One region of the Mesorhizobium sp. NPDC059025 genome, then DNA from elsewhere that is predicted to be linked to it. Evidence: predicted binding sites of a transcription regulator. Region 1 holds the regulator's gene; the other holds the start of a gene.

Region 1 (4,398 bases):
TTCCGGCAAGCCGTATTCCTTGGCTGATTTTGCCTCGAAGCCGAACGGTGCCATCAGGTCGGCGAATTCCTTCAGCTTGCCGGCGTTGTGGCTGGCGACGACGATCTTCTTTCCATCGAGCGAATGCATCTAGAGCTTCCAGATTTTCGGTTCGGCGAATTCCAGCGAATTGCCGGAAGGGTCGCGCAGATAAATGGAGCGGCCGCCCTGCGGCCATTCGAATTCGGCTTCGATGACCACGCCATGCGCCGTCAGATGGACTTTCCAGCGATCCAGTTCTTCGGCATTGGCCGAGAAACACAAATGTCCTTGCCCGGCCGTGCCATGCGGCGGAACCGGCAGCCGGGCATCGGGTGACGGCGGATGTCTTGTCGCCTCCGCGTTGAACAGCAGCAGTACGCCCTGTCCGCAGCGAAAGAACACATGCCGGCCAGCTACCTTGCCGATGCGCTCCAGGCCGATGATATCGGCATAGAACGCTTCCGCCGCCTCCAGATCGGTGACGTAGAGCGCGGATTCAAGGATGGCGGCAGGCTGCATCACGCCTCAGGCCACCGCCATCTGCTGCAACGACACCAGCCGGGAAATGCCCTTCTTGGCCAGCGCCATCAGCGCCGAGAACTGCTCTTCCGAAAAAGGTTCGCCTTCCGCCGTGCCCTGGATTTCGACGATACCGCCCTTGCCGGTCATGACGAAATTGGCATCGGTGCCGGCCGAGGAATCCTCAAGATAGTCGAGGTCGATGACCGGCTGGCCGTCATGGATGCCGCAGGAAATGGCAGCGACATGGTCCTTCAGAACCTTGTCCAGCTTCACCATCTGGCGTGCTTCCATCCAGCGAAGGCAGTCATAGAGCGCCACCCAGCCGCCGGTGATGGAAGCCGTGCGGGTGCCGCCATCGGCCTGGATGACGTCGCAGTCGACCGTGATCTGCACTTCGCCGAGCGCCTGCATGTCCACGACAGCGCGCAGGCTGCGGCCGATCAGGCGCTGGATTTCCAGCGTGCGGCCGCCTTGCTTGCCCGCAGAAGCCTCCCGGCGCATGCGGTCGCCGGTCGAACGCGGCAGCATGCCGTATTCGGCCGTCACCCAGCCCTTGCCGGAGTTGCGCATCCAGCCCGGCACCTTCTCTTCCAGGCTCGCCGTGCACAGCACATGCGTGTCGCCGAATTTCACCAGGCAGGAGCCTTCGGCGTGCTTGGAAACGCCGCGCTCGAAGGAGATCGCGCGCATTTCATCTGGCTGGCGTTTGGAAGGGCGCATCAAAGCTCTTTCTTCTTGGTTTTGGAGTCGTGGCCGGCTTGTAGCCCCATGCAGGATCGGGCGCAAAGGAAAACGGGTCGCTTGCGTCATCCCGGTTGCAATCTATATCCTTGGCCCTGGAGATCTTGTGCCCGATGACCAAACCCATCGTCGATCCGATCATGCAATCGCCGGCTTTCCAGCCGCTCGACATACGCTCGCGCGACATCTTCCGGCGCATCGTCGAATCCTATCTCAGGGATGGTGAGCCGGTTGGCTCACGCTCCTTGTCACGCATTTTGCCTTCGTCGCTGTCACCGGCAACGATCCGCAATGTGATGAGTGACCTGGAGCATCTCGGCCTGATCTACGCACCGCACATTTCCGCCGGACGGCTGCCGACCCAGCAGGGCCTGCGTTTCTTCGTCGATGCGTTCATGGAGTTCGGTGATCTCACCGACGACGAACGCCGTTCCATCGAGACGCAGGTGAAGGCTTCGGGCGAGGGCATGTCGCTCGAACATATGCTGACCGAGGCCAGCCAGATGCTGTCGGGCATGTCGCGTGGCGCCGGGCTGGTCCTGGCCGCGAAGGCCGAGGTGGCGCTGAAGCACATTGAATTCATCCAGCTGGAGCCGGGCAAGGCCCTGGCGGTGCTGGTTTCCCAGGGCGGCGATGTCGAAAACCGTGTCATCGACCTGCCGGCCGGCATCACGCTGTCGCAACTGCACGAGGCCTCGAATTTCCTCAACGCCCATATCCGTGGCCGCACGCTTGCCGAAGCGCGCGGAGAGATTTCCCGGCTGAAGGAAGAAACCCGTACCGCGCTCGATGCGCTGTCGCAGGATCTGGTCGAGAAAGGTCTTGCAATCTGGGCCGGCACCGAGAGTGGCCTGCCGGCTCGCCTCATCGTGCGCGGACGCGCCAATCTGCTCGAGAATGTCACTGCCCAGGCCGACATCGAGCTGCTCAAGCGTCTGTTCGAGGATATGGAGGCGCAGGATGGTCTGATCCAGTTGCTCGACCTCGCCGAGCAGGGCTCGGGCGTGCGTATTTTCATCGGCTCGGAAAACAAGCTGTTTTCGCTGTCGGGCTCGTCTTTGGTGGTCGCCCCTTATCGTGACAAGGATGCGCGCGTGGTCGGTGCCCTCGGTGTCATCGGCCCGACGCGTCTCAACTATGCCCGGATCGTGCCGATGGTGGACTATACGGCGCAACTGATTTCGCGCATGCTGCGATAAAAGCTGAGATTACCAGCCAGGAGGGAACATCATGGCGCTGGAAGAGATCAAAGCCCGGATCAGCCTGCTTCTGCAGGAGATGGTCAACCAGCCGGAAGACGAGCACGAGATCCAGGAACAGTTGCGAGAGAAGTTCTCGGAGCTGCGTGCGCTTGGCCTGCCGCTGCCCGCTGATCTTGTCGAACTGGAACGGCGGCTCGAAGCCGGTTTCGGTGCTGAAGCCTAGCACCTTTTCACGTTCAGTTGTGATGCGCTGATGCCTCTCTCATCCTATCTTCCGCTTGGTGAGCGAAGGAGGATGATGTGAAACGCGCTGTTGCAGCCTTGCTGGTTCCGTTCTTCGTTGCCCCTGTGCCACTGGCTTTTGCCCAGCAAGCAGAGGTCCTGAAAGGGGAGGCAGCCTTTGGCGGCTGGCGCGCCGACAAACCTGGCACCCAGCGCCTGCTGACACCGCAGGATCTGCCGAAACCCTATGTTTCAGATTCCGCCTCGAACAGTCCCGGTGAGGTGCGGCGGCCAAAGAACGTGGAGCCGAAGCTGCCGGCCGGTTTTTCGGCCGAACTGATCGCTTCGGGCATCAGCAATCCGCGCGTCGTACGCGTCGCGCCGAACGGTGACATCTTCGTCGCCGACAGCCGCGCTGACCAGGTTCGGCTCTACCGGCCCGGCGATGGTGCCGGCAAGCCTGCCGAAGAAACCATCTACGCCAGGGGTTTGAGTTCGCCCTATGGCATCGCCTTCCACCCGCTGGACAAGCCCCGCTGGGTCTATGTTGCCAATACCGACAGCATCGTGCGCTTTGCCTACAAGGACGGCGACCTGAAGGCTTCGGGAAAGCCCGAGACTATTGTCGCTGACATTCCCGACGGAGGTCACTGGACCCGCGACATCGCCTTCTCGCCAGACGGCAAGACGCTTTATCTGTCTGTAGGATCAGCCTCCAATGTTGCCGAGGAGCTTGGTGATCCTCCCGGAGGACCCAAGGCGTGGGCCGCCAGCGAGCCGCTTGGAGCGGCGTGGGGCTATGAACGTGGCCGCGCGGCCGTCTTTGCCTTCGATCCGGACGGCAATAACCGCCGGACCGTTGCCACCGGCTTGCGCAACTGCTCAGGGCTCACCGTCCAGCCTGCAACCGGCCAGCCCTGGTGTGTGGTCAACGAGCGCGACACTCTGGGCGACAATCTTCCTTTCGAATACGCGACTTCGGTGAAGCAGGGCGCCTTCTACGGCTGGCCCTGGTATTACATCGGCAACAATGAGGACCCGCGTCATGCCGGCACCCGCCCCGATCTCGCCGGCAAGGTGACGGTGCCGGATGTTCTGATCCAGGCGCATTCGGCGCCGCTCGGCATCGCCTTCTACGAAGGCGCGCAGTTCCCGGCGGAGTACAAGGGCGACGCCTTTGTCGCCCTGCATGGCTCCTGGAACCGTGGCATGCCGACCGGCTACAAGGTGGTGAGGCTCTTGTTCAAGGACGGCAAGCCGACCGGCGTCTATGAGGACTTCATGACCGGTTTTGTCATCTCCGACGATGCCGTCTGGGGACGGCCAGTCGGCGTGGCCGTCGCCCGGGATGGTGCGCTGATCGTGACCGAGGACGGCAGCGGCACGGTCTGGCGTGTCTCTTACAAAGGCAAGACTTAGAACGCTCAGCCGAATTTGCGCCGCGCGTCGAGCGCGAGGCCGAGCCCGACCGAACCGAAGGCGTCACCCTGCACAACCTTGGCATCCGGCACCAGGGCCAGGATGCTGCGTCGGGCCAGCGGAATGGCGGTCGAGCCGCCGGTCAGGAACACGGCCGTGATATCCGTCGGCTTCACGCCTGCATCGGCCAAGGTATCGGCAACCGTCTGCGTGACGCGCCCGACCTCGCCGCGGATGGTGTTCTCCAGGCCTTGCTTGGTCAGAAGGGCCG
Region 2 (4,398 bases), on a different contig from region 1:
CGGCAACGCCGCCAGCCAGCTTGGCGAGACGCTCCTGGAGCTTCTCACGGTCGTAGTCCGAGGTGGTCTCTTCGATCTGCTGCTTGATCTGGGCAACGCGGCCCTGGATCTCGGCCTTCTTGCCGGCGCCGTCGACGATCGTGGTGTTCTCCTTCTCGATACGGACCTTCTTGGCCCGGCCGAGCATGTTGAGCGTCACGCTTTCGAGCTTGATGCCGAGGTCTTCCGAGATGACCTGGCCACCGGTGAGGATGGCGATGTCTTCCAGCATGGCCTTGCGGCGATCGCCGAAGCCCGGAGCCTTGACGGCAGCGATCTTCAGGCCGCCACGCAGCTTGTTGACGACCAGCGTGGCCAGGGCCTCGCCTTCGACGTCTTCCGAGATGATGAGGAGCGGCTTGGAGGTCTGCACGACGGCCTCGAGAACCGGGAGCATGGCCTGAAGGTTGGACAGCTTCTTCTCGTGCAGGAGGATGTAGGCGTCCTCGAGCTCGGCGATCATCTTGTCCGGGTTGGTGATGAAGTACGGCGATAGGTAGCCGCGGTCGAACTGCATGCCTTCGACGACTTCCAGCTCGGTCTCGGCGGTCTTGGCTTCCTCAACGGTGATGACACCTTCGTTGCCGACCTTCTGCATCGCTTCGGCGATCATCTTGCCGACCGACTCGTCGCCGTTGGCCGAGATGGTGCCGACCTGCGCGACTTCCTCGGAGGTCTTGATCTTCTTCGAAGCCTTGCCGAGGGCGGCAACGACTTCAACCACGGCGAGGTCGATACCGCGCTTCAGGTCCATCGGGTTCATGCCGGCGGCAACCGACTTGGCGCCTTCCTGCACGATCGCCTGGGCGAGAACGGTCGCGGTCGTGGTGCCGTCGCCGGCGATGTCGTTGGTCTTCGAAGCGACTTCGCGGACCATCTGGGCGCCCATGTTCTCGAACTTGTCCTCAAGTTCGATTTCCTTGGCGACGGTGACGCCGTCCTTGGTGATGCGCGGAGCGCCGAACGACTTGTCGATGACGACGTTGCGGCCCTTCGGACCGAGGGTGACCTTCACCGCGTCGGCGAGGATGTTGACGCCGCGCAGCATGCGCTCGCGGGCATCACGGGAGAATTTTACTTCTTTAGCAGCCATTTTTTACTCCTGGGCTTAAGCGCCCGAAATCAAGATTGGATGGTGCGGATGAGACGCCGGTGATCAGCCGATGATGCCCATGATGTCGGATTCCTTCATGATCAGAAGGTCTTCGCCATTGAGCTTCACTTCGGTGCCCGACCACTTGCCGAACAGGACGCGGTCGCCGGCCTTGACATCCAGCGGAACCAGCTTGCCGGCCTCGTCACGAGCGCCCGAGCCGACGGCGATGACTTCGCCTTCCTGCGGCTTTTCCTTGGCGGTGTCGGGGATGATGATCCCGCCAGCCGTCTTTTCTTCGGATTCAACCCGGCGAACGACCACGCGGTCATGAAGCGGGCGGAACTTCGACTTTGCCATTTGATTTCCTCGGTGCGAAAGGTGAGAAAGAATTTCCTCCGTCCGGCCCTGCCGGACCTTCGGTTAGCACTCTCTGTGGGTGAGTGCTAACGTGGCGGTGAGATAATCCCGCCCATCATGAGAGTCAAGGTGCGGCGCGGCATCTGGCCGCATGAAATCGGTGTTTTGTCCCGGCTGCAGTCGTCCCTGCAGCATGCTCGCCGGCCACACCGATCCAGCATGAGCAAAATATGCTAATCTCACGCCGTCCATGAACGGCGGGTGATGGCCATGCCTAATGCGGACTAGGTCTTCGCGGGCTCAATACCGGAAAACTATGATCGCCACATGGTGCCGTTGATTTTTGAGCCATATGCCGTGGATCTCGCACGACGCATTGTTTCCCTCTCGCCCGGCGCTGTTTTGGAAATCGCTGCTGGCACCGGAGCGGTCACCCGCGCGCTGGCGCCACAATTGTCTCCTGATGCCAGATATGTGGTGACCGATCTCAACCAGCCGATGCTGGACTACGCTGCCTCGAGGCAAGGGCCAGACAGCCGTGTCACCTGGCTGCAGGCAGACGCCCTGGCGTTGCCTTTCGCGGATGCCGCCTTCGATCTCGTTTGCTGTCAATTCGGGGCGATGTTCTTCCCAGACCGCGTCGCGGCCTATCGCGAGGCAAAACGCGTGCTGGGGCCCGGTGGGCATTTCCTGTTCAGCGTATGGGATCGCATCGAGGAGAATGTTCTTGCGAATGATGTGACGAACGCTCTCGCCCAAGTTTTTCCAGACGACCCACCGCGTTTCCTGGCACGCACGCCACACGGCTATCACGACAAGGAACAGATCCGCCGTGACGTGGAGCGCGCGGGGTTCTCTCGCGTCGAAATCGATACAAGGGCGGAGCAGAGCCGTGCATCCTCGCCGCTGCTTCCCGCCGTCGCCTATTGCAAGGGAACCGTGCTGCGCACGGAAATCGAGGCCAGGGATGCAGGAAAACTGGACGCTGCCACCGACCATGTCGCAAGGGTGATTGCGGAAAGGCATGGGCAGGGTGAGGTTGCCGCCAAGATCCAGGCCCACATCGTCGTGGCCACGGCCTGATCTAGTCGAAAAATGCGCGCAACTGGCCGTGAATGATCGATTTGTAATCGTCGATCGTGCGTTGTCCCTGCATTCCATCCTGTGTCAGCGCCAATCGCACCACGCCACCGGCGAGCTGGAAGAACAGGAACACCATGCACCTGAATTCCTCCTGCCGCTGTGCTTTCAACAGATGGACGACTTTGTCGCAGAAGATGTTCGCCTGGTGATGTGTTTCGGCGATGTCGAGATTCTGCAGCGCCTTGTCGGCCTGGATGGCATGCTGCAGATCTAGGATGGCGGGATCGCCAGCGACGCGTTCGTAGTAGTCGTCGAGCATCCTGTCTGAAGCCGCGATCATGCTTTCCAGCCCATCGATGCCGGCAGCGATATCCCGCTGTCGCGTGCGCGTGACTTCCGAGAAGCGTTCGTAAAGCGTGGCCAGGATCGCCGATTTGTTCGGGAAATAGTGATAGACGGTGGCAATCGGGCCGCCCGCCAGCGCGCCGACTTCTTTCATGGTGACGGCGTCGATACCTTTTTCGCCGATCAGCCGCTTGGCGGTGGCCAGGATGGCATCGATGCGCTCGCGGCTGCGTTCCTGCTTCGGCCGGCGCCGCAACTGCGACCCGGCGGCTGTAGGCTTGGGCTGTTTCATGAGCCGGCTGTCCACACTCTGATGGATCCTCGTCACCAAATCCGCATTGACAAGAAAGATGATTATGTATCAGTTTTCAAGATGCTGATTGATTGTCAGCTTTTGGCTTGAGGCAACGGACGTTGGGAGGCGCCTGTGGACTCGACGAATTCCGCGCATGCTGCAGACGGAGACTGGCTCGTTGGCAATCCGACACAACGGCAGCTCGCCGCAGCTTTGTGGATCGGTTCGGTTGGCCTGCTTGTTCTCGGGCTGCAGCCGGTTCTGCTCGGCGCGCTCTTCACGCAAGGCCATGTCAGCGGCGATGAGCTGGCCCTGGTGGCAACCGCGGAGCTGATCACCATCGGTATCGGCTCGGCTGTCGTGGCAATGGCGCTCCCGGCGCGCAACATGCGCGGGAAGAGCACGATCCTGCTCTTGCTCCTGGCGCTGGCCAATGTGTGGACAGCCTATGCTGCGAGCGCGAACACGCTGATTGCTGCTCGCGCCTTGGCTGGCTTGGCCGAAGGCGGCCTGGTGGCGGTGGCGACCGAACTGATCGCGCGCTCGCGCAGAGCGGAGCGCATCGGCGGTTATTTCGTGTCGCTGCAGACCCTGGCCCAATGCGTTCTGGCGCTGTTGCTGGCACTCGCCGTGATCCCGGCCTCTGGTGCAGGCGGCGGGTTCGTCACGCTGGCTGTGGTCTGCGTGCTCTCACTCGCGGTTGCCCGTGCGGTGCCGGATGAATATGCGGACCTTCCAAAAGACGAGCGTTTCTCGAATGTGCTGACGCCTGGCGCCATCACCGCGCTGCTTTCCATCTTCTGCTACTTCATGTTCTTCGGTTCGGTGTGGGCCTTCCTGGAGCCGCTCGGCGCACAATATGGCATCGACGGCCGCACGGTCGGTCTGATCGTCTCGGCCAGTCTCGCCGCGCAGATACTCGGTGCGATAACGGCAACCGTCTTCGAGGCGCGCATCGACTATCGGCTCGCTATCGTGAGTGTCGGGGTGGTTGCCGTGCTTGCCTGCACGGTTCTGGCCAGTGGTCCGGCCCTGACCACCTTCTGGGCAGCCGCGCTGGCCATGGGTTTCATTCTGCTCTTCATCGTTCCCTACCAGATACGGTTGGCCATCACTTCCGACGAGACCCGCACGGCGGCGCTGCTGGTGCCGGCAGCGCAACTGTTCGGGCTGGCACTCGGGC

What was found. Region 1 encodes HrcA, which represses chaperone genes, less so after heat shock. Its sites were predicted from a motif close to GTTAGCACTCNCNNNNNGNGAGTGCTAAC; they were not measured.
Region 2: a site for HrcA is predicted at 1,555-1,583, ahead of groES (co-chaperone GroES). Genes of this name have one in related genera too.

What each region holds. Positions count from the first base shown of each region.
Region 1 is NZ_JBHYIM010000006.1:322,394-326,791, reverse strand. It holds gene rdgB (RdgB/HAM1 family non-canonical purine NTP pyrophosphatase) at 1-129, opposite strand, end outside; gene ACFWYE_RS17175 (VOC family protein) at 130-540, opposite strand; gene rph (ribonuclease PH) at 547-1,263, opposite strand; gene hrcA (heat-inducible transcriptional repressor HrcA) at 1,398-2,483, shown strand; gene ACFWYE_RS17160 (hypothetical protein) at 2,515-2,709, shown strand; gene ACFWYE_RS17155 (PQQ-dependent sugar dehydrogenase) at 2,787-4,127, shown strand; gene ACFWYE_RS17150 (Hsp70 family protein) at 4,133-4,398, opposite strand, start outside.
Region 2 is NZ_JBHYIM010000001.1:508,587-512,984, forward strand. It holds gene groL (chaperonin GroEL) at 1-1,132, opposite strand, end outside; gene groES (co-chaperone GroES) at 1,196-1,492, opposite strand; gene ACFWYE_RS02395 (class I SAM-dependent methyltransferase) at 1,820-2,575, shown strand; gene ACFWYE_RS02400 (TetR family transcriptional regulator) at 2,577-3,212, opposite strand; gene ACFWYE_RS02405 (MFS transporter) at 3,348-4,398, shown strand, end outside.